3 regions of the Agrobacterium sp. 22-210-1 genome follow, and region 3 is predicted to be linked to each of the others. Evidence: predicted binding sites of a transcription regulator. Region 3 holds the regulator's gene; each other region holds the start of a gene.

Region 1 (8,070 bases), on a different contig from region 3:
ACCTGCGCGGGAGCGGCCTTCGCCCAGACGGAAAGTCGCCCGCCCGTCAGCCAGTGCCAGGCGATTGCCCGCAATATTCCCGGTGTGATGTTCGCCAGTTTCAATCCACCCGGCGTTCAGCTTGCCCAGGCCGCTTCCCGGGAAGAAGTGAAGATCAGCTTCATCGGCCATTCCACCTATCTTATCGAAAGCCCCGGTGGGGTGACGATCGCCACCGACTATAATGGCGTCTATCGCCCGCCCGTCACCCCGACGGTGGTGACGATGAACAGGGCGCATTCGACCCATTTCACCCTCAATCCGGATCCAGCCACTCAACACGTGCTGCATGGCTGGAGCGATACGCCGGGCGAAAAGGCCGAGCACAAGGTTCTGGTGGGCGATGTCTATATCCGCAATGTCGCGACCGATATCCGCAACCGCTGGGGTGACTATGAATCCTTCCAGGAAAACGGCAATTCCATCTTCATTTTCGAAGTTGCAGGACTATGCATAGGCCATCTCGGCCACCTGCATCACGAATTGACGGATACGCATTATGCCGAAATAGGTCGCCTGGATGTGCTGATGGTTCCGGTGGATGGCGGCCTGACCATGGGGGCCGACAGCATGAGCCGGGTGGTGAAACGCCTGCGCTCCGCGCTGATCCTGCCGATGCACCGCACCGGGCCGCCGCTCGAGCAGTTTCTGACAATGTTTGGTGAAAGTTTCCAGATTGCCTATGCCGCCGATCCGGTGATCCGCGTTTCAATGAGAAACCTTCCCCGCCAACCGCAGATACTGGTGCCGAAAGGCATGTAGCAGGCGGTGGGCGAGGAAGGCCGGGGGAGCCCGGAAAATCAGGAGCTAGAACCAGGCAAAGGTGTCAGGCGAAGGTGAGGTGCTGGCGGACGCCGACGTCGGGTGTCTTGTCATCCGACATGTTGGCCTTGGCGATTTCCCAGCCGAATTTCAGCGTGCTGTCGGTTGACGCCCAGATATCGGCATCATCGACGTGAAGCGCCAGCATCGTCAGCAGCGGATCGGCCTTGCCATGTTCGAACCAGGCGGCAGTGACGGAATTCCAGTATTCGTCGATCTTCGCCCTGTCGTCACGCGCTTCCAGAATGCCGGAGAGGCAGGCGTGATAATCATGGTCCTTGCCGACGAGGCAGAAATGCGCACGCGAGCCTGACTTCAGCGATTTTACGAGATCGGTGTCTTTTTTGGAGAAAAACCAGATGGTGTTGGTCTTCGGGTCAGCATGAGGCGCCATGGGCTGCATATGGTTGTGCAGGCCTTCCAGACCGAGCATGCCGGCATGGACGGAATTGATCTCGTCCCAGAGCTGGCGGGCCGGGGCTTCTCTTGCTTCAGTCAGGCTGACCATGTGTTTTCTCCTTCCGGTCTGTTTTGCTGCGACGGCGAGAAATCCATGCCCTCATGTGCCGCGTTCATGATCAAAACGAGAAGCGGATAAATCAGTTCCTTCTATTGTTGACGGAAGAGAAAGCGCTTGCGGGGTTGAACGGCGGGCGTATCGCACTTATAAGGCCCGCAATCTCCAAATTAAGACAATCAGGTTTTCCATGGCTGGTCATTCACAGTTCAAGAACATCATGCACCGCAAGGGCAAGCAGGACTCCGTACGGTCCAAAATGTTTTCCAAGCTTGCGCGTGAAATCACCGTTGCGGCAAAGGCGGGCATGCCCGACCCGAACATGAACGCGCGCCTGCGTCTGGCAATCCAGAACGCCAAGGCCCAGTCCATGCCGAAGGACAATATCGAGCGCGCGATCAAGAAAGCTTCCGGTGCAGACAGCGAAAACTACGATGAAGTCCGTTACGAGGGTTACGGCCCGGGTGGCGTTGCCGTCGTCGTCGAGGCCCTGACCGACAACCGCAACCGCACCGCCTCCAACGTGCGCTCCATCTTCACCAAGGCCGGTGGCGCGCTGGGTGAAACGGGCTCCGTTTCCTTCTCCTTCGACCGCGTTGGCGAAATCACCTATAAGGTCGAAGTCGGCGATGCCGACAAGGTCATGGAAGCGGCCATCGAAGCGGGCGCCGACGATGTCGAATCCTCCGAAGACGGCCACACCATCATCTGCGGGTTCGAAGCGATGAACGAGGTTTCCAAGGCGCTGGAAGGCGTGCTGGGCGAAGCCGAAAGCGTCAAGGCCATCTGGAAGCCGCAGAACACGGTGCCGGTGGATGAAGAAAAGGCGCAGTCGCTGATGAAGCTCATCGACAATCTCGAAGACGATGACGACGTGCAGAGCGTCTATTCCAACTTCGAGGTTTCCGAAGAAATTCTCGCCAAGCTCTCCGCCTGACGTTTCAGATTTAATAAAAAGCCCCGGTAGCTCTCTCGCTCCGGGGCTTTTTTATTCAGGCCGCCTTCCTGATGGAACTCCGCACATCGGCGAAAATTTCCACGGAACGCAGCCGTTTTTCGATGTCATGGATCGGCATCGATACGATCAGTTCGTCTGCCTGCGTTTCGGCAAGGAAACCACCGAGATGACGCTCGATCGTTTCGGGCGAGCCGACGGCGGCGAAACGCAATGTATGCTCCACCGAGAAACGCTCCATCTCGTTCCAGTAACCGTCCATGCTGTGCACCGGCTTCGGGAACGGGGTGCGGACATTGCGGCGCAGATTGACGAATTGCTGCTGGGACGAGGTGAAGAGATGTTGCGCCTCCTCATCCGTATCCGCGCCGACACCCATCACACCCACCATCACATAGGGCTTGTCCAGCACTTCGGAGGGCTGGAAGCGCTCGCGATAGATATGGATCGCCTCCATCAGCATGTCAGGGGCAAAATGTGACGCGAAGGAATAGGGCAGGCCAAGTGCCGCGGCGAGATGCGCGCTGTATGTGCTGGAGCCGAGCAGCCAGAGCGGCACGTTGGAATTCATGCCCGGCACGGCGAGGATCGCCTGGTCTTGCTGTGGCGGGCCGAGGTAACGCTGCAGTTCGATGATATCCTGCGGGAAGTTTTCCGCACCGGCATCAAGATTGCGGCGCAGTGCCCGTGCCGTGCGCATATCGGTTCCGGGCGCGCGGCCAAGACCGAGATCGACGCGGCCGGGCAGCAGCGCCGCTAGCGTGCCGAACTGCTCGGCGATGACGAGAGGGGAATGGTTGGGCAGCATGATGCCGCCGGAGCCGACACGGATATGTTTCGTGGCCGCACCCACATGGGCGATGACGAGCGATGTTGCCGCGCTGGCAATGCCCGGCATGCCGTGGTGTTCCGCCAGCCAGATGCGGTTATAGCCGTGGTCTTCGGCCTTGATTGCCATGCGGCGGGAATTTTCAAGCGCCGTGCTGACGCTCTCGCCTTCGCCGATGGGCGAAAGGTCGAGAATGGAAAAGGGGATCATCCGACGCTCCTGCGTAAATTCAAATCTTTGCTGCGGATGTAAGGCGCGTGTCCCGATTTACCATAGAAGTCGCATAGAATTGATGGATGGTTCAAAAAAATTGGGGCCTCCGAAGAGGCCCCTTTAACTCAGCTGGCCCGCCGGAACTGACGGGTTTTGCCGTGTCCCGCTGCTTGCCCGTCAGTGGCCAGCACGAATTGTCCGAGCCTGCCGTCCATCTCGCCCGCTTCGGAGGCGAGGTTATGAATGGCGGCCGTCGTTTCCTCCACCATGGCGGCATTCTGCTGCGTCATGGTGTCGAGGCTGGTGACGGTGCCATTGATTTCCGCAAGCGTTTGCGCTTCCTCGCGGGTCGATTCCATGATCTCCTCGATGCGGGAGCTGATGGTCTGTACATGCTTGCCGATGCCGGTGAGCGAAGCGCCTGCCTTTTCGACTAAGACAACACCTGCGGAAACCTCGTCGGTGGAGCGTTTCAGCAGGCTGGAGATTTCCTTGGCAGCGGCGGCCGAACGCTGCGCCAGTTCACGCACTTCCTGTGCCACAACCGCAAACCCCCTGCCGGCGTCGCCCGCGCGGGCAGCTTCCACACCCGCATTCAATGCGAGAAGGTTCGTCTGGAAAGCGATTTCATCGATGACGCCAATGATCTGGTTGATCTGGCGCGATGAGGTCTGGATCGCCTCCATGGCGGCGATGGTCTGCTCCATCACGCGGCTGGATGCCGTCGCCTCCGTGCTCGCGTCATGGGCGATCCGCGTTGCCTGTTCGGCACGTTCGATCTGGTCGCGGACGGCCACGGTGATGGCCTTGATGGCGCTTGCCGTCTCGGTAATGGAGGCCGCCTGCCGCTCGGTGCGCTCTGCCAGCTGGTCGGCACCCACCCGCATTTCTTCGGAACCGCCACGAACGGCTGTGGAATTGCCGCCGATGGCCTGCATGGTTTCGCTCAGCCGGGCAAGCGCCGTATTGAAGTTGTGGCGCAGGCTTTCGAGATCGTCGGGGAATACGGTGTCGATACGATAGGCAAGATTGCCGTTCGCCAGCCGGTCCAGACCTTCGTCCAGAGACTGCACGACCATTTGCAGGGTTCCGGCCTCGGCCTCCCGTTGCGCAAGATGCGCGCGGCGGGCTGTTTCGGCTTCCTCCCGGGTGCGTGATGCGGTCTCTTCCATCTCCCGCTGCAGAATAAGCTTTTCACGGAAACTGCCGAGCGCACGCGCCATGCGGCCGATCTCGTCCTTCCGGTCCTGATTGCCGATCTCCGCATCAAGACGACCTGCCGCCACTTCGCCGGTCAGCCCGGCGAGCTTTTCCAGCGGGGCGAACAGGCGCCGTGCGAAAAAGGCCGTCGCCGCACACATGGCGGCCAGAACGCAAAGGCCGATCACGGCAAGTGTGCCGGCAATCGAGATGGAACCCGCGTTCAGCTCGCTGCGCAACATGCTTTCGACGGCGAGATATTTTTCACCTGCAAAGGAGAAGGGGCGGGCATAGGCATTGGCCTCGCCATCCGGGCGGTCGATCTTGGCAATCGTCATGCCGGCGGCGTTCAGCGCCTGTCCATGGAAACCGTAGATTGCCGGGTCGAGGCCGATGAGCTTTTCGCTCTGCTCGCCCAGAACCTTGCCATCCGCCGAAATGATTGCCGATTGTTCGGAACTGCCGGCCGCGATGCCCTTTGCGAGTATCTGGCTGAACACGTCCTCCTTGACGCGGAAGAGGACGATGCCCTTGAAGGCACCGAATTTGACGACCGGAACGCCGAAATAAATACCGACCTCTTTCGTTGCGGCATCTATGCGCAGGCCGGAGAAACTGGTTTGCGCCATGTCGTTGACGGCTTTTTCGGCATTCGCGGCACCGCGTGTAAATGCTGCGCCGAGACCGCTTTCCGCCCAGACGCCGCCGGTCACGGTTTCCGCAAAGGCCGTTCCCTTCAGATAAGAGTAATAAACCGTGCCGGCCGGATCGATGAAAAGGACGTCGCTGAACGGCGTTCCCTGCAGATATCCGCCGATATCCGTCTGGGTCTTTTCATGGGTCGAATAATAAAAGCCGCTTGGGCTTTCCGGCTTGATCAGCTTTTCCTTTTCACCGAAGGGATTTTCCTTGACGAAGACTCGCTGCAGTTCCGCCTTCGCGTCACCGGAATTCTTTTGTACGGTTGCCCAGCCGCTGCGCATGGAAACAACAGCCATTTGCAGTGCTTCGATCTTGGCGATGGAGTCCGCCTGCGTCTTCAGCTGTTCAAGGCGTTCCTGAAGCATGTCGCCACGGAAGACGAGAATGCTCTCCATGGATTTCGACGCCTGTTCTTCGAGAACGCCACTGCTGCTTTGATAACCGAGAAGGGTCAGAGCCCCGGTAGAGATTGCCATCAGCGCCAGGAAAATCACCAGCACTTTGGTGGATATGGAATGAAAACGATTCAGCATGGCCGAAGCAGCCCCCAATGCCGGATCAGTTCCCGCGCCACGCATGGATGGCGCCATCGGACGGCTGATATGGCGAAAATATTGTGCTGCGGATCATCATGTCCGCAGCTCCCCTTTTGTTGGTTTTGTGGGGGAACAATGCGGTACGCGGTTTAAGCAGAGGTAAATGCTGCATTGCAAATTTGAGCAATGTTGTCGTTTTGTTCACTTATCGCTGGCAGGGTCGCAGCCGGAAAGATAAGGTAACTCATGCAAAAGACGATTCGAATCATTGGCATCGACCCCGGACTGCGGCGCACCGGCTGGGGTGTCATCGACACCCTTGGCAACAGCCTGCGGTTTGTCGCTTCCGGCACGGTAACGTCGGATGGTGATATGGACCTCGCCTCCCGGCTCTGCCAGTTGCATGACGGGCTGGCGGACATCGTGCACAGCCACCAGCCCGATGAGGCGGCGGTGGAGCAGACTTTCGTGAACAAGGACGCAGTGGCGACGCTGAAACTCGGCCAGGCGCGCGGCATTGCGATGCTGGTTCCGGCACGTGCGGGATTGCCGGTCTTCGAATATGCGCCGAACGCTGTGAAGAAGGCGGTCATCGGCGTCGGGCACGGCGAAAAGCAGCAAATTCACATGATGCTGAAAATCCTGATGCCGAAGGCCGAATTCAAGGGTAACGATGCAGCGGACGCGCTCGCCATCGCCATCTGCCACGCCCATAATCGCGGCGGTGACAGGATGCGGCGGCTCCTGGCGGCCGGTTGAATATAAGGTCTCATTGAGCGGGCGGCATCATGATCGGAAAACTGAAGGGCAGCATCGAGGAAATCGGCGCGGATTACGTGCTGGTGGATGTGCACGGCGTCTGTTACGTCGCCTATTGTTCGGCGCGCACACTGTCGAAAATCGGCTCCGTCGGGGAGGCGGTGGTGCTGTTCATCGAAACCTACGTGCGCGAGGACCAGCTGAAGCTGTTCGGCTTTCTGTCGGCGCTGGAGCGAGAGTGGTTCAACCTGCTGCAGAGCGTGCAGGGGGTTGGTTCGAAAGTGGCTTTGGCCGTCCTTTCCACGCTGTCGCCCTCCGAGCTTGCCAATGCCATCGCGCTTCAGGACAAGGTAATGATTTCGCGTGCGCCCGGCGTGGGGCCGAAAGTGGCGGTTCGCCTCGTGACGGAACTTCGCAACAAGGCGCCTGCGTTCGCTGGGGATGCTTCGGCGTCCATCGGGCTCAAGCAGGAACTTGGGGAAGGCGTTGCTTCCGCGCCTGTTGCCGACGCAGTCTCCGCGCTCACCAATCTTGGCTATTCGCGTGATCAGGCCGCCAATGCCGTTGCCGCCGCGCTGAAGAATGGCGGCGAGGGCGGGGACAGCGCCAAGCTGATCCGGCTCGGGCTGAAAGAGCTTTCGCGGTAAGAATGGCTGGTAAGCGGGCGTGTAGCCCATACATATCCTGAATTTCGTGAAGCGCGTTGTTGCGATACTCATGATATAGCGGCGGCGGTTACCTGATGAATTCGGCTATAACAATGGAATGCCCTGAATGAGCGATGCGGAGAGACTGATTACCCCGGAAAAGCGCGGCGAGGATATCGACACCACGCTACGTCCGCAGTCGCTGGACGATTTTACCGGCCAGGCAGAAGCCCGCGCCAATCTCAAGGTATTTATTGAAGCCGCCAAGAACCGGGGCGAGGCGCTTGATCACGTACTGTTCGTCGGCCCGCCCGGCCTCGGCAAGACGACGCTGGCGCAAATCATGGCCAAGGAGCTTGGCGTCAACTTCAAGTCCACATCAGGGCCGGTCATTGCCAAGGCAGGCGATCTTGCCGCGCTTCTCACCAATCTCGAGGAGCGCGATGTTCTGTTCATCGATGAAATCCACCGTCTAAACCCTGCTGTGGAGGAAATCCTCTATCCGGCGATGGAGGATTTCCAGCTCGATCTCATCATCGGCGAGGGACCGGCGGCGCGCTCGGTGAAGATCGATCTTTCCAAATTCACCCTTGTTGCCGCAACGACCCGTCTCGGCCTTCTGACGACACCGCTGCGCGACCGTTTCGGCATTCCCGTCCGGCTGGCTTTCTACACGGTCGACGAACTGGAACTGATCGTTCGGCGCGGCGCACGGCTTATGGGCCTCAATATGACCGATGAAGGCGCGCGCGAGGTGGCAAGGCGTGCACGCGGCACGCCGCGTATCGCCGGAAGGCTATTGCGCCGGGTGCGTGATTTCGCCGAGGTGGCGCGGGCGGAAGCCGTTACCC
Region 2 (8,070 bases), 710 kb from region 3:
TCGGATTTTCTGCGCACCGGCCGGATCAGCCGTTATGAAGAACGCTGGTTGCCGCGGGAGCGTGTCTATTACAGCCATGAGGAGGTGGCAGCGATGACCGGGCGCAAGCTCGAGGCCGCCGCCGATGCCACCCATAGCCGCCTCAACACCTTTCACCAGTCCATCCGTTTTCCCAAGATGGTCTCCCACCATCTGCTCAACGACCGGCCACATCTCGGCTATTGTCACGTCACGGCGGCGAAAACCAGTTTCGACGCTGAACGCCACGTGCTGTGGTCCTTCTATTTCGCGAATTTTTTCGCCGAACTGAGCGGTGAAGAGAACTTCTTCGAAAATATCGATGCGCGTTATTCCCGGATGTATTTTGCCGTCGCCATCAATGCGCTTCCCGACAAGGAATTCGCAGTCGATACCTCCTTCCATCGCGGCGGCCTGCTGTTCCAGACCCATGACCCGCGCGTGGCGCTGAAAAATGTGCTGCTGCTCGGCGCGCGCTCGGAGGAGATGCGCAGGATCATCAAGGCGATATAAACGATAGCGCTTTCCATCCGGGCCCGAAATACGCTATTGAGCGCGCTGAAAGGCAGCATCATGGCGCGTCATATCAACATCGAAAATGAGCGGGAAACCGCGTTGCAGGCCGCCGTAGCGGAGCTTGCGGACGGCCAGCCCATCGCCCTGCCGACGGAAACCGTCTACGGCCTTGCCGCCGATGCGACCAATCCGGCGGCCATCACCCGCATTTACGAGACGAAAGGCCGGCCGCAGTTCAATCCGTTGATCTGCCATGTGGCCGATATTGCCATGGCCGAACGTTATGCGGTTTTGGACCCCATTTCGCTGAAGCTTGCGCAGGCCTTCTGGCCCGGCCCGCTGACGCTGGTTCTGCCGCTGAGACCGGAAAGCGGCATTCATTCGCTGGCAACGGCCGGGCTTGATACGGTCGGCATCCGCGTGCCGCAGGGTTTTGCCGGTGATCTGATCCGCCGGTTCGACAGGCCGCTGGCCGCCCCGAGCGCCAATAGTTCCGGCAAGATCAGCCCAACAAGTGCCGCCCATGTGGAGGCCGATCTCGGCCGGAAGATCAATCTCATTCTCGATGGCGGGGCCGCCTCGGTCGGCGTCGAATCCACCATCGTCAAGGTGGACGAGGATGGTCGCGTACGGCTGCTTCGCCCCGGCGGCATCGTCACCGAGGACATAGAGACCATTGCCGGCCTGCGGCTGGAACGGCCCGAAAAAGCCTCTGCCGCGATTGAAGCGCCCGGAATGCTGGCGTCGCACTATGCGCCCGGTGCATCCGTGCGCCTCGGCGCCACATCTGTTTTGCCGAACGAAGCGCTGATCCGTTTCGGCAGCGTCACGATTAAGGGTGAAGAAGCGGCCCGCGCCGTTTTCGATCTCAGCCCCGCTGGCAATCTTGCCGAGGCCGCCGCCAATCTGTTCGATTATCTCAAAGCCGCCGATGCGACCGGCGCGAACACCATCGCCATCACCGCCATTCCCACACATGGTCTCGGAGAGGCGATCAACGACCGCCTTTCCCGCGCCGCCGCACCGAGAGGCTGACGGCACTTAACCCCTTTTCGCCCATGCTTCAAAAGACAGCGAGACACCCATGACCGCCATCCCCTCCTCCGACATCCTCGACCGCTTCACCGCCATTGTCGGCGAGAAAAATGCGGTGCGCGACCCGGCGGAAATGGCGCTGCGTCTGGTGGAAAATCGCGGGCTTTATCGCGGCGCCTCGCCGCTGCTCGTCAAACCCGGTTCGGTAGAAGAAGTTGCCGCCATCCTTAAGCTCGCCAGCGAGACCGGCACACCAATCGTGCCGCAGACCGGCAATACCGGCCTTGTCGGCGGCCAGACACCCCGGGCGGAAGGCACCGACATCATCCTGTCGCTGGAGCGCATGAACCGCATCCGCGATATCGATCCGGTCGCCAATGTCATCGTCGCCGATGCCGGCTGCATTCTCGATGACATCCACAAGGCAGCGGAGACGGTGGAACGGATGTTCCCGCTGTCGCTCGGCTCGCAAGGCTCCTGCCGCATCGGCGGCAATCTCGCCACCAATGCCGGCGGCACGGCTGTTCTCGCTTATGGCAATATGCGCCAGCTCTGCCTCGGGCTTGAAGTCGTCCTGCCAACCGGCGAAATCTGGAACGGGCTGCGCCGGCTGAAAAAAGACAATACGGGTTACGATCTGCGCGATCTCCTCATCGGTTCGGAAGGCACGCTCGGCGTCATCACCGGCGCGGTGCTGAAGCTGTTCCCGAAGCCGCTCGGCCATCAGGTGGCTTTTGCCGGGCTCGGCTCCACCGAAGACGCATTGAAGCTGTTCGAAATGGCCTCGAACCTCTGCGGTACGGCCCTGACCGGCTTCGAACTCATGCCGCGCATCGGCGTCGAATTCACTACGAAACATATTCCCGGTGTGCGCGACCCGCTGCAAACGCCGCATGACTGGTACGCGCTCATCGATATATCCACCTCCGATTCGGCGGAGACAGCCGAGACGATGATGCAATCGCTGCTGGAGCGCGGTTTTGAGGCAGGGTTCGTTCAGGATGCGGTGATCGCGGCGTCAGAAGCCCAGCGACAGGCGCTGTGGCACATGCGTGAAAGCATGTCGGATGCGCAAAAGCCGGAAGGCGGCTCGATCAAGCATGACGTTTCTGTTCCGGTCTCGAAAATTCCGGAATTCATGGCGACGGCGGAAAAGGCGGTGATTGCCGCTATTCCCGGCGCCCGCGTCTGCGCCTTCGGCCATCTTGGCGATGGCAACATCCACTACAATATTTCCCAGCCTGTTGGTGCCGACAAGGCCGAATTTCTTGGTCGCTGGCGAGACATGAACGAGATCGTCCATGGTATCGTGCTGACGCTCGGCGGCTCCATTTCCGCCGAACATGGCATTGGCCAGCTGAAACGCGACGAACTGGCCGCCATTCGGCCCGGCATCGAAATGGACCTGATGCGGCGCATCAAGCACGCCTTTGACCCGGCCGGCATCATGAACCCCGGCAAGGTGCTTGCCGCTGGCTAGGTTGGGCTTTCAGGAAGACTGATGCGGGCGGTTTTGGCCGCCCGCTTTTCGTGACGACAGGGCCGGCTCAAACTAACGGGCGCATTCGATCAATTTCTGAAGACCGCCCCAATTGTCGAAATGCGTTTTTCCCATTGCCGCAATTTCAGCCCGCCATTTTTTAGCGTCAACGGTCGGATGGGACGTCTTTCCGGGAAACACCACCGTAATAACCGGGATCGGATCTTTATTTTTGCGTTCGTCGGCAATGCCCGATTTCGCTCTCAGAACGCCACCCCTGTCCACAAGCGGATTGTTGCCGATATCCTGGTGGAAGCGCACGGAGGCCTCACCGAGCTTGCCGCCGTCACCATAAACCCCGTACGCGAAGCGCTTGGTCGCCGGGCGATAGACCACGGCGATATCGCCGTCCTTCACGCCATATTTCCTCACGAAGCTGCTGGACAAAACAACATAGGGAATTTCGGTGGCATCGACCCAATGCCTTTGTGTCCCCGCCGGTCCATCCGGAACTGAAACAGATGTTTCGGTGATAAAAGCCTTGCCGGGCAAGGGATCGCCGGCTTTTTGAATTATCGGCTTATTGTTCTCATCTTTCGAAAAGCCGAAAATCCTGACCTTCGAATAATCACCCGTGGCAACGGCTTTCTTCCAGGCATTCTGGCATTTTTTTTGCCATCCCTTGGGGTCCGTATCGGGTGTTGAACCCACGGCCGTCATGCCGTCGCAGGTATAAGACAGCCCCTCCCCATTCACGAGATAAGAGTTGGGCGCCCCATCCGCATCGACCTTGAGTTCCTTTGTGGAAAAAACGACACCTCCCGTTCCACACATGGCCTGAGACAAGGCTGTCGTTGGCAGCGCCAATAGTGTGGCAGCGCAAAAGACAGCGTGCATCCTGGAAGAATTCGACCTGAAAAATCCGTGTGACATGCAACCCTCCCCCTACAAAACATGTATAGGTTGCATTTATTCATGCAGAAGTCGAGTCCAGTCTTTTTCAGGGACAGAATCGGGTGTCTCAGCTGCATTTCAGCCCGTTTAAATCTTCAATTCTTCAGAATTAGTCTTCAAGCAGCTTCAGGATTACGGGCTAGCCCGACGGCCGGGCGGTCCAGGCGGGAAGCAGCTCCGCATTCAGGCGGCGCGGCTTTTGCGCATGGACGAACTGCGTCAGGCCCATGCCGGATTTCGCAATCGCCACCGCATGTTTCTTCGGCATCAGGTAACCATATTCCAGCGGCGGCGAGCGACGCATGATTCGGCTGAAGAATGGACGCTTGTGGTAACGGGAGGGCGAAAACCGCGCCGGCTCCGCACATATCGTCACATATTCCAATATTTCCTCAATCCAGCCGCTTTGCGGCCGCGCACCTGGCTCCACCAGCAATATCCACTGTCCGCGCGCAGAGCGCATGACATCTTCAATGTCCCATTGCCCATAAAAGCGGCAGCCGGCGGCATCGGCGACACGCGACGATCCATCGCGCGAGCCGTGATCGAGGATCACCACATCGCTTACAAGCCCTTCCACGGCACCGGTTACAAGCGCAGACAAGGTATGCGCCAGCTCCGGTTCCTGATCCCGGCATTCCATTATGACTGTCAACATATGCATAGCTCTAACGCATCGCACAATAAATTGCCACTATGCCCTTCACGGTAAAATCTGCCATTCGCAGTGCGGATCGGCACCCCGCTTCGCGGCGAAATCACTCCCCCAACCTTTCCCTGCATGGATGTGGACAAAGATCAGTTCTGCGTTTTTTGTTCTTGTATTGTTCTCATTTCTGCGTTAGGAATTTAATCATCGAAGAGGTGATGAAAGCCTGTTTGAACGGAAACGGTTTAGGGTGTTTGGCGGGCCTTCAGGCGCGCGGCGCTCGGGAGCATCCAGATGAGAAACCATACGCTTTCGGGGCAGGCTGCCTTCCAGCCGAGCCATATGCCAGATATTGCCAACGCGCTGGCCGATGCATCGGGCCTGCGGATCGAGATCGACCGTCGTCGCGGCCGTGGCGCCGGGATCAATCCGGATGGACGCTTCGAGGCCCTGCAGCGCGAGGTTTTCGACGATGGCTGGCAGACGCTCGAAGACATGCCGGAATTCCGCACCGAGGTGCAGGTGGAAAAGCCGCGCAGCATCATCACCCGCAACGAATCGCCCGATATCCCGTTCGACCGCTCCATCAACCCCTATCGCGGCTGCGAACATGGCTGCATCTATTGTTTCGCAAGGCCTACGCACAGCTATATGGGTCTTTCGGCCGGGCTGGATTTCGAATCGAAGCTGTTTGCCAAGCCGGATGCGGCGAAGCTTCTGGAACGCGAGCTGGCAAAACCGGGTTACAAGCCGCGGGTGATCGCCATCGGCACCAATACCGACCCTTATCAGCCAATCGAGCGTGAATGGCGCATCATGCGGCAGATACTGGAAGTGCTGGCCAAGGCCGACCATCCCGTCGCCATCGTCACCAAATCGGCGCTGATCAAGCGGGATATCGACATTCTGGCGCCCATGGCCAAAAAGGGTCTCGCCAAGGTCGGCATTTCCGTGACGACGCTGGATCGCAAGCTCTCGCGCAACATGGAGCCACGCGCCGCCACGCCGGAGAAGCGGCTGGAAGCGGTCAAGGCGCTGACGGGGGCGGGTATTCCGGTTGCCGTGATGATGGCGCCTGTCATCCCGGCACTCAACGATCATGAAATCGAACGGATTCTGGAAGCCGGCAAGGCAGCCGGTGCGACCGAAGCGTCTTACGTGCTGCTACGCCTGCCGCTGGAGGTGAGCCCGCTCTTCCGCGACTGGCTGCTGCGCAACTATCCGGACCGCTACCGTCACGTCATGTCACTGGTGCGCTCCATGCGCGACGGCAAGGATTATGATGCGGAGTTCGGAAAACGCATGAAGGGCGCCGGTCCTTACGCCTGGCAGATCGGCAGGCGTTTCGAGATGGCGACGAAGCGGCTTGGCCTCATCCGCCGCGGCATTCATCTGCGCGACGATCTCTTCGTGCCGCCGGGCGGTGCGGGGGTGCAATTGTCGCTGCTTTGAGAAGCAAAGGCAGGAAGTGGCTTGGGGTGATGAATGTCCGAAATACACTCAACCTCATCCTCGGGCTCGACCCGGGGATCCATCGTTCGACGGGTTGTGGATCCTCGGGTCGAGCCCGAGGATGACGTCGAGTTTGAAGGATAGGTCGTCAATAATTTGAGGCTCGGCAAGCCGAAAATAGATTGAATCCAAAACGATAAGGAGCAACCACCTCGTCTCGTTGCTCTCGACGAAATGCCCGGCGGGTTTTCCCTGGTCCGCCGGTCATCGCCCCCCGGAACCGCCGCCTCGCGTGCGATCGCTTTTCCTCCGCCGCCCCGCTGGAGGATCGAAGGTCATGATGACCTCAAGGGCATAGTGAGCCACGCCCCCTCGACCCGGCTCACCCTGCCTGTCATCGCCCGCCTCCGGGGGCTTGCAGGAGATCGGGTGTGTGTGCAAGTTTCGCCGCATGAAACGCCGTACACCACCCGATTCTCCTGCCCTCTTCGATCTTGCCGATACCGGCCCGGATTTTTCCTTCGAGCTTGAGGCAAAAAAGAATGGTCTCTGGCCCGTGGCAGGCACGGATGAAGCAGGCCGCGGGCCGCTTGCCGGCCCAGTCGTTGCGGCAGCCGTCATTCTCGATCCGGACAATATTCCCAAGGGTATGGACGATTCCAAGAAGCTGACGAGGCTGAAGCGGGAAAGCCTCTTCGTACAGATCATGGAAACATCGATCGTATCGGTCGCTTCCTCCGGCCCCGGCCTGATCGACAGCATGAATATCCTGCGCGCCAGCCTCGACGCCATGCGCCGCGCCGTGCTCGGCCTCGAAACCTGCCCCGCCCTTGTGCTCGCCGACGGCCGCGACAGGCCGCCCGGCATAACCTGCGAAGCCAGGGCCGTCATCAAGGGCGACTCCCGCTCCCTCTCCATCGCCGCCGCCTCGATCGTCGCCAAGGTGACCCGCGACCGGATGATGGAACGCGCCGGTGCGGTACATTCGTCCTATGGCTTCGAAGGCCATGCCGGTTACGGCACACCCGCACATCTGCGTGCCATTGAAAGCCATGGGCCCTGCCCGCTGCACAGGATGAGTTTCCGGCCGCTGAAGCGGGATTGATTGCGTCGTCCACTCGTCGTAATCGGACGATTTTTAGCTCCATGGCGCTCCAACACCTTGCGGGTGACGCCCCGTGATAGCTCAACGCCAAAACTGCATGGGGAAAGCTCGCCCGTTGACACTTTCGGCGAGCATGCAGACTAGATGACCGCACTGGGGATTTTTTATCGCAAGTTCTTTCAGAGATCGTAGCGGAAGCCGGTAATACGCTCCAGATCATTGAACAGCTCTCGTGCTGCGGCCGGATCATCGGCGTAAGGTGCCGTCGTCGTTTCCTTGGGACTTCCACGTAACTCAAACAGTGCACTTGGGCCATAGTAGCCGCCGGGGCGAGCATTCGGCAGCGTTGCAGCCATTAGGGTCGGCCAGGCGCCATGCGCTGCATCTTGCAGCAATGGATAGGTGAGAATGCCTGCGATCTTCGTACTTAGAGTCGTGGCGGCGAAAAGGTTCGTCCGGGCGCCGCCCGGATGGGCTATTGTGGAAAGCAGGCGGTTGCCAGCACGTTTCTGCAGTTCACGGGCAAACAAGATGTTAGCGAGCTTGGTTCTGGCATAGACCTGCATCGGAGCATATTTTGCCTTGGCCTCAAAGTCGGTGATCGGACCGGGCTTGAACATCTTGTGCGTGTTCGACGCGACTGTAACCACGCGGGGGTCGGATGCTTGCAATAGGGAAGGTAGGAGCAGGCCAGTCAGTCTATAGGGCCCCAACACGTTAGTTGCGACCTGAAGTTCATGGCCATCAACGCTCATCTCCCGCTTCGGCAAACCCATTACACCCGCATTATTAATCAGCATATCCAGCGCATCCCCATCGGCGAGCCAAGTGTTGGCAAACGCCGTCACGGACGCGGGATCA
Region 3 (8,070 bases):
GGCCTTTGATGTTTTGATTCCCGGTTTAGCGCTTGGAAACCGGAACGTAGTCACGCTTGCCGGCGCCCGTGTAGAGCTGGCGCGGACGGCCGATGCGCTGCTGCGGATCTTCGATCATTTCGTTCCACTGTGCGATCCAGCCGACGGTGCGGGCGAGCGCGAAGAGAACGGTGAACATGGTGGTGGGGAAGCCGAGCGCCTTCAGCGTGATGCCCGAATAGAAGTCGACATTCGGGTAAAGCTTCTTTTCGACGAAGTAGGGGTCGGAAAGGGCGATCTTTTCCAGTTCCAGCGCAACCTGCATGATCGGATCGTCGGAATTGCCGGTGGCTTCCAGCACTTCATACATCGTCTTCTGCATGATCTTGGCGCGCGGGTCGTAGTTCTTGTACACGCGGTGGCCAAAGCCCATCAGGCGGAACGGATCGTTCTTGTCCTTGGCGCGGGCGATGTATTCCGGAATACGGTCAACGGAGCCGATCTCGTTCAGCATGTTGAGCGCCGCTTCGTTGGCGCCGCCGTGGGCAGGGCCCCAGAGGCAGGCGATGCCAGCCGCAATACAGGCGAACGGGTTCGCACCCGAAGAACCGGCAAGACGCACCGTGGAGGTGGAAGCGTTCTGCTCGTGGTCGGCATGCAGGATGAAGATGCGGTCCATGGCGCGGGCCAGAACCGGATCGACCTTGTAATCCTCGCAGGGCACGGCAAAGCACATGTGCAGGAAGTTGGAAGCGTAATCCAGATCGTTCTTCGGGTAAACGAAGGGCTGACCGATATGGTACTTGTACGCCATGGCGGCGATCGTCGGCATCTTCGCGATCATGCGCAGCGAAGCGACCATGCGCTGGTGCGGATCGGTAATGTCGGTCGAGTCGTGATAGAAGGCCGAGAGTGCGCCGACCGTGCCGCACATGACGGCCATCGGATGCGCATCGCGACGGTAGCCGGTGAAGAAGCGGCTCATCTGCTCATGCACCATGGTGTGGCGCGTAACGCGGGTGTCGAAGTCCTTCTTCTGCGCAGCCGTCGGCAGTTCGCCGTAAAGCAGCAGATAGCAGGTTTCCAGGAAGTCGCCCTGTTCGGCAAGCTGCTCGATCGGGAAGCCGCGGTGAAGGAGAACACCTTCGTCACCATCGATATAAGTGATCTTGGATTCGCAGGAGGCCGTCGACGTGAAACCCGGGTCGTAAGTGAAGGAGCCCGTGTGCTTGTAGAGCGTGGCGATATCGACGACGCTTGGTCCAATCGTGCCTTCCCTGACCGGGAGTTCCACCTGCTTTTCGCCAAGTGTCACTGTAGCGCTTTTTTCCGTCATACTGATCCTCCGAGAACATGCGGGTGGAGGCGTTGAGACACGCCTCGCGGTTAAGCGTCTACCGATTAGCTATATGATCCTTGCGCCGATGCCAAGCTATTCGAAGGTCAAATTGTGCATTGCGGCAAACGCAATTACGTTGCTTGCGGCTTTATCGGCCATGGCAATTCAATCTCGGTCAACGCAACATTAAAGGAAAGGATTGCAATCCTTCCCGCTGCCCTGCAAACCTGTTTCCGGTGCGGCAGGGGCGCGGCGCGGATTGCTTGGTCAAGGGGAAAAAAAGCATTTCGGATATGCCGAAACGTTGCAGGGTGGCTTGCCCGGCGCGCATGAAATCCTGTTTCCCGTTCACCGCGCCGGCGATGTTGTGGCTTATGATTTGCCCACCCTTGCTGTAAGGCGGAATCTCAAGGCAGTCATCGCCGGAAAGGTTGCCGACTGCGTCGCCGAAGAGCGCGCATTCGGCCATGATTTCCTTTTTGTTCCCGTCCTTATCGGCTGCGGCGCGATCCTGTGGTTTTCCCTTGATGTCACGCCGTCCTTGCCCGCTCTCGCAATCATATTCCTGCTTGCCGCCGGTCTGGCGCTGCTTACCCGGTATAATAACGGCCTGTCGGCGGCGGCCTGCGGCGCTGCCGCTTTTCTTCTGCTGGGCATGCTTCTGGCAGATATTGAAACCCGGCGAGCGGGAACAGTGGTGCTGGATACCCCGGTTACAACCACCATCACCGGCACGGTGGTTCGCCGGGAGGTGGATGCGCGCGGCTCCTGGCGATATGTTATTCAGCTGGCTGCGACGGAAGCACCGGCATTGTCGCGCCCGCCGACGAGAATTTCGCTGCTTTCCCGTGGCGGAGGTGAGCCGGTCGCACTTGGCGCGACCATTCAAGGCAAAGCCCGGCTGTCGCCACCTTCCGGTCCAGCCTTGCCGGGTCTGAACGACTTTGCCTTCGCTTCCTATTTCAAAGGCATAGGTGCGACCGGATTTTTCTACAAGCCGCCGCAGGCGCTGATATCACCAAAGGGAGACATGAAAGGCGAAACGCGTTGGCTGGAATGGGCGGATATGCGGCTTTATGGCCTGCGCAGCGCAATTGCAGAGCGCATCCGCAACACCATTGGCGGTGACGCCGGAGCCTTCGCCGCCTCCATTGTCACCGATGAGAGACAGGCGATCTCGGCACCCACGATGGAAGCATTGAGGCTTTCCGGCCTTGCCCATATCGTCGCCATATCCGGGCTGAACATGGCGCTCGCCGCAGGCATATTCTTTGTGGGGTTGAGGCTGACCTTCAGCCTGTTTCCTGCCTTTGCTCAGCGCTGGCCCGTCAAGAAGATTTCGGCTTTCGCGGCGCTCTTGATGACGCTCGCCTATTACCTGATTTCCGGTTTCGCCGTCTCCGCTGAGCGTGCTTGGCTGATGATGTCGGTGATGCTGATCGCGGTCCTTTTTGATCAGCCGTCGCTCAGCCTCCGCAATGTGGCTATTTCGGCTCTCATCATCCTCGGCTTTTCGCCTTCGGAAATCATGGGGCCGAGTTTCCAGATGTCGTTTGCCGCGACCATCGCGCTCGTATCCACCTATGCCTGGTGGGGCCGCCGGCGCAGCGATCACGAGCGACTGTTGATCGGACGCAGACCGGTGTGGATGACGGCGGCGCAAATGGCAGGCACTGTCATTGGCGGCGTCATCACCACATCGTTGATTGGCGGACTTTCGACGGCGATCTATTCGGCAGAGCATTTTCACCGTGTCACCACCTATGGACTTTTCGCCAATCTGGCCGCCATGCCGCTGATGTCGCTGATCGTCATGCCCTTTGGCCTGCTCGCCATGCTGCTGATGCCGTTCGGGTTGGATGCGCCATTCCTGAAGATCATGGGCTATGGCATGGCGCTCGTCATCGAAGTCGCCAATGAAGTGGCGTCCTGGGGCGGCAGCGCGGCGACGGGGCGGCCACATGAGTGGTTCATTGGCCTCGGCTCCGCTGGCTTTCTGCTGCTGACCTTGCTGCGCAGCCGGCTTGCATTGCTCGGTATTCCGCTTCTTGTCTCCGCCTTCGGCCTGTCGGCGGCCGTGGCCTATCGCGATGTCCCGGATTTGCTCATTCACGAGGAGGGTGAGTTGGTGGCGCTGCTGGAAGAGGGGAAGGTCTATACGACAAAAACGCGACCGCAGGGCTTCGTATACGACCAGTGGCAAAGAGCACTCCTGTTGCCGGAACAGCCTGTGCCACCGGTCATTCTTAAAGCGCATGCCGCAGTAACCAGTGTAGGCTTGACCGCAAAATCAAAACTTACGCCGGAGGAGATGAGGGCGGTGATGCGGCAGATGACGGCAGCGCTGAAAGATGCGCAACCCGGCGTCTTCACCTGCAGCAAAGGCATATGGTGCGTGGCGCGCGCCAGGAGCGGGGAGTGGATCGTCGTTCTGGAAGATGGCCGGTTTGCCGGAAAAGCCTGCGATATCGCCGATATTGTCGTCGTTTCCCGCAGGACCTCGTTTTCAAAATGCCGCTCAGGAGCGCTGTTGCTGAACCGCGATACTTTGCGGCGTACAGGTTCGGTAGAAATAAACTTTGCCGGCAGCGATCAGTCTGCGGTCGTCGGACGACTACGCGCAGCGATTGCCGGGGCGAACAGGCCATGGAGCGAGCACCGCTACTACGACTGGAAAAGCGACCGCTTCGAATACGAGGTGCCGGAACCGGTCAGGCAGTTGCTGACGGCATCGCAATAAACGCCGTCAGCAGTGATATTCAGACCTTCACGCGCAGATCGTCAGTCAATGCGCCAATGCCGCTGATTTCCTGTTCATGCGCCGCATCGCGCCAGATCTCCTTCAATCCGGCCTCATACCACTCACGCATGGCGGGCAGGGTGAGCAGCCGATCGCAATAGACTTTTGCCGCAGGTGAAAGATCGGCGCCATAGGTCTGGAAACGGAACGCCACCGGGCAGAAAAAAGCATCGACCGCCGTGAATTTCTGACCGGCAAGATAGGGACCGCCGAATTTTGTCAGACCTTCGCTCCATAGCGCATCGATGCGCTTTATGTCTGCCGCAAGCCCGGCATCGCCACCCTTCGGCTTGACCCGAATACCGACAGACATGGGATAAAGATTGCGCAGTGAGGAAAAGCCGGCATGCATTTCGCTCGCCGCCGAACGCGACCATGCCCGCGCCTGCTTGTCGCTCGCCCAGACGCCCTGGTGCCGTTCTGCGAGATATTCGGCGATCGACAGCGTTTCCCATATCGTCACGCCATCATCGACAAGGCAGGGCACCTTGCCGGTCGGCGAGAAGCTGGAAAAGGCGACGCCTTCGCCAAACGGAACAAGTTTCTCATCAAAGGCGATACCGAGCGTGCGCATCAACACCCACGGCCGCAGCGACCATGAGGAGTAGTTCTTGTTGGCGATATATAGATCGTACATGGCTTATCTCCCGGATATGACGCGCATTTCTATACCTGTCGGGGCATGATGGAATACCGAAAATAATCCATGGCACCCATAAGTCGCGTTGATGAATGACGGGGGCTTTGCACCGAGTATCACCATTCGATGGCAGCGCCAGGCCAGCCGCATCCCCCAGTGTAAACGAACTCACGCAACCAGACGTCCACGGCATATGACGCAGCGGCGACAACAGGCCGGGGGCAAGGCCGTAACAACGATATCCATATGAAACTGGAACTGATCTTTACCAGACAGAATCTGTATGTGTGTGGGAAGCATAAGATTGCCCGACACTCGCATGGTCAGCCGAATTCCGGAATTGCCGTCATCTTCGACAGGAGCCGTCTCATGACGACGCCTGTCTTGAGAGGATCACGGTTAAATCAGATCAATGGTAACGGCGTATAAGTCCGACCAGTTTGCCCTGAATTTTTACCCGATCAGGCCCGAAGATACGGGTTTCATAAGCGGGGTTGGCCGCTTCCAGCGCGATGGAAGCGCCCTTGCGGCGGAAACGCTTCAGCGTCGCTTCCTCGTCATCCACCAGTGCCACGACGATATCGCCCGGATTGGCGGTATTGCTGTTGCGGATGATGACGGTATCGCCGTCGAAAATCCCGGCCTCGATCATCGAATCGCCCTTAACTTCGAGCGCGTAATGTTCACCCGAACCCAGCATGTCGACCGGCACGGCAACATCATGCGTATTGTTCTGAATGGCGGAAATCGGCACGCCGGCGGCGATGCGACCCATGACCGGAACGGTGACCGCGCCGCCGAGATCGTTGGCGGGCGCCTTGGGTGCCGGTGCGGGTTCTGGCGCCTTCGGCTTTCCGAGGCTGCCTTCGATGACGCTTGGCGAAAAGCCGCGCTGCGGCCTCGCGCCCGGCGCATAGGCCTCCGGCAGCTTGATGACTTCCAGCGCCCGCGCCCTGTTAGGTAGCCGGCGAATAAAGCCGCGCTCTTCGAGGGCGGTAATCAGCCGGTGGATGCCGGATTTGGAAGCAAGATCGAGTGCGTCCTTCATTTCATCGAAGGAGGGCGGCACGCCGGACTCTTTCATTCGTTCATGAATGAAGAGAAGCAATTCCTGCTGTTTGCGCGTGAGCATGAGGAAAACACCCTTGAGAATCGTCGTTGAAGTCGCGAAACAAATACAGAACGAACACTATATGTTCCATATGTGTTCCGCAATCCCCTAAAATTTCGTGAAGCTGCTATCTGTTGTTTTGATGATTTGCCTGAAAGCACGAAATTGTGCTTTTCTGCCTTCCTAACTGTTCCGGCATGGCCATGCCGCATGCGACAGCAGGAAGCAGGGAAATGACGAAACCGTACCGCATCGACCATCTCGTACTGCCTGTCGAGCACATCGACGTCGCAGAAAATCGCCTTGGAAACCTGGGATTTACAGTAGCGCCAGCGGCTCTTCACCCGTTTGGCACGCAGAATGCCTGCGTTTTTTTCGCCGACGGCACGTATCTGGAGCCTCTCGTGATTGCTGATCCGGCTAAATATAATGCCTCGATTGGCCGGAAAGATGTGTTTACCGGGCGGGATCAGGCCTTCCGGAAACATGCCGGAGGGGAGGGATTTTCCGCACTGGTCGCTGCAACGCAGGACGCTCTTGGCGATCATGACCGATTCGTAGCCTCAGGCCTCTCGGCCGGAAATGTCTTTGAATTTTCGCGGCCAGTCAAAATGCCGGATGGTTCGCAGAGCGAGGCGGCTTTTCGGCTGGCTTTTGCAGCCAGTGGTTCCTCGGCGGATTTCTTTCTGTTCAGCTGTCAGCGGTTGCAGGCCTTGCCAGGCGACCGCGCGGCGCTGGAACGCCATGCCAACGGCGTTTCCGGCCTCAACGAGATCGTGCTGTTTTCCGGTGGTGATGCGAATGCCGTGCAGCTGATCGAAACTGTGTTTGGCTGCGACGGAAAGGTGTCTCCGAATGGTGATGTGGTTTTCGCAACCGGCAATGCCCGGATAAGATTGACGCGGAAGCCGGTCTTTGACGGACTGGCCTTTAGTGTTCCCGAGGAGGGCGGTGGCGGATTGCGCGGCGCAGGCATCGTCTTTTCCGTTCGCGATCTTGCCGTGACACAGGCGGCACTTGCTGCTAATGGCGTGTCCAGCGCAGAAGCGGGCGGCCGGCTGGTGGTGCCCGCAGCGCCCGGTCAGGGTGTTGCCTTCGCCTTCGAGGAAAAATAATGAGCGTTACGAACAATCTCAAAGTCACCGCCGGCGATGGCGCCAGCAAGGTTTCCTTTTCCAATACCGAGCGTTTTTCGCTGATTGCCGGCCCCTGCCAGATGGAAAGCCGTGAACATGCCTTCATGATTGCGGGTGTGCTGAAGGAGCTTTGCGACAAGCTTGGAATTGGCCTCGTTTACAAATCCTCCTTCGACAAGGCGAACCGCACCTCGCTTTCCGGCAAGCGCGGCATAGGCCTTGACAGTGCGATGCAGGTTTTCGCCGATCTCAAGAAGGAATACGGTTTTCCTGTTCTGACCGACATTCACACCGAGGAACAATGCGCCATCGTGTCCGAGGTGGTGGATGTGCTGCAGATTCCGGCATTCCTCAGTCGCCAGACCGATCTTCTCGTCGCCGCCGCGAAAACCGGCCGCGTCATCAACGTCAAGAAGGGCCAGTTTCTGGCGCCCTGGGACATGAGGAACGTGCTGGCCAAGCTGAATGAAAGCGGCAACCCGAATGTGCTTTTATGCGAGCGCGGTGCGTCCTTCGGTTACAACACGCTGGTCTCCGACATGCGCTCGCTGCCGATCATGGCCTCGCTCGGCGCGCCTGTTGTCTTTGACGCCACCCATTCCGTGCAGCAGCCGGGCGGGCAGGGCGGCTCCACCGGCGGCCAGCGCGAATTCGTCGAGACGCTTTCGCGAGCGGCGGTGGCGGTTGGTGTCGCCGGCCTCTTCATCGAGACCCATGAGGACCCGGACAATGCGCCTTCCGACGGCCCCAACATGGTGCATCTGAAGGACATGCCGAAACTGCTGGAAAAGCTTCTGGCCTTCGACGCCATCACGAAAGCGTAAGAAACGGGTGCTACTCGTGCCAATCGATTTTAATGGCGGGCGCTCTGTTTCTGCCGCCCGCCGTCATTGTAATTTCTTCGCCATCGTCTAAGACAGGCGACGGAAAATATCTGTTCCATTCCCAAGGGAGAGACCATGACTGCCATTACCGATATCATCGCGCGCGAAATTCTCGACAGCCGCGGCAACCCGACCGTTGAAGTCGATGTTTACCTCGAAGACGGCTCCATGGGCCGTGCGG

Evidence for each region. Region 3 encodes LexA, which represses DNA repair genes until DNA is damaged. Its sites were predicted from a motif close to TGTTCNNNNTGTGTTCNG; they were not measured.
Region 1: the regulator LexA is predicted to act here: its motif matches at 6,001-6,018, upstream of ruvC (crossover junction endodeoxyribonuclease RuvC).
Region 2: the regulator LexA is predicted to act here: its motif matches at 4,818-4,835, upstream of ACQZ5F_RS09965 (PA0069 family radical SAM protein).

Annotation. Positions count from the first base shown of each region.
Region 1 is NZ_JBNWCI010000002.1:864,332-872,401, reverse strand. It holds gene ACQZ5F_RS17040 (MBL fold metallo-hydrolase) at 1-801, shown strand, start outside; gene ACQZ5F_RS17035 (pyridoxamine 5'-phosphate oxidase family protein) at 866-1,369, opposite strand; gene ACQZ5F_RS17030 (YebC/PmpR family DNA-binding transcriptional regulator) at 1,569-2,315, shown strand; gene ACQZ5F_RS17025 (LLM class flavin-dependent oxidoreductase) at 2,371-3,372, opposite strand; gene ACQZ5F_RS17020 (methyl-accepting chemotaxis protein) at 3,501-5,810, opposite strand; gene ruvC (crossover junction endodeoxyribonuclease RuvC) at 6,060-6,572, shown strand; gene ruvA (Holliday junction branch migration protein RuvA) at 6,602-7,219, shown strand; gene ruvB (Holliday junction branch migration DNA helicase RuvB) at 7,347-8,070, shown strand, end outside.
Region 2 is NZ_JBNWCI010000001.1:1,963,330-1,971,399, forward strand. It holds gene ACQZ5F_RS09940 (DUF6656 family protein) at 1-531, shown strand, start outside; gene ACQZ5F_RS09945 (L-threonylcarbamoyladenylate synthase) at 592-1,569, shown strand; gene ACQZ5F_RS09950 (FAD-binding oxidoreductase) at 1,619-3,049, shown strand; gene ACQZ5F_RS09955 (glycoside hydrolase family 75 protein) at 3,122-3,982, opposite strand; gene ACQZ5F_RS09960 (glycosyl transferase) at 4,143-4,661, opposite strand; gene ACQZ5F_RS09965 (PA0069 family radical SAM protein) at 4,947-6,104, shown strand; gene ACQZ5F_RS09970 (ribonuclease HII) at 6,556-7,209, shown strand; gene ACQZ5F_RS09975 (SDR family NAD(P)-dependent oxidoreductase) at 7,389-8,070, opposite strand, start outside.
Region 3 is NZ_JBNWCI010000001.1:1,255,511-1,263,580, reverse strand. It holds gene gltA (citrate synthase) at 26-1,315, opposite strand; gene ACQZ5F_RS06340 (ComEC/Rec2 family competence protein) at 1,623-4,058, shown strand; gene ACQZ5F_RS06335 (glutathione S-transferase family protein) at 4,078-4,755, opposite strand; gene lexA (transcriptional repressor LexA) at 5,168-5,890, opposite strand; gene ACQZ5F_RS06325 (VOC family protein) at 6,103-6,984, shown strand; gene kdsA (3-deoxy-8-phosphooctulonate synthase) at 6,984-7,829, shown strand; gene eno (phosphopyruvate hydratase) at 7,965-8,070, shown strand, end outside.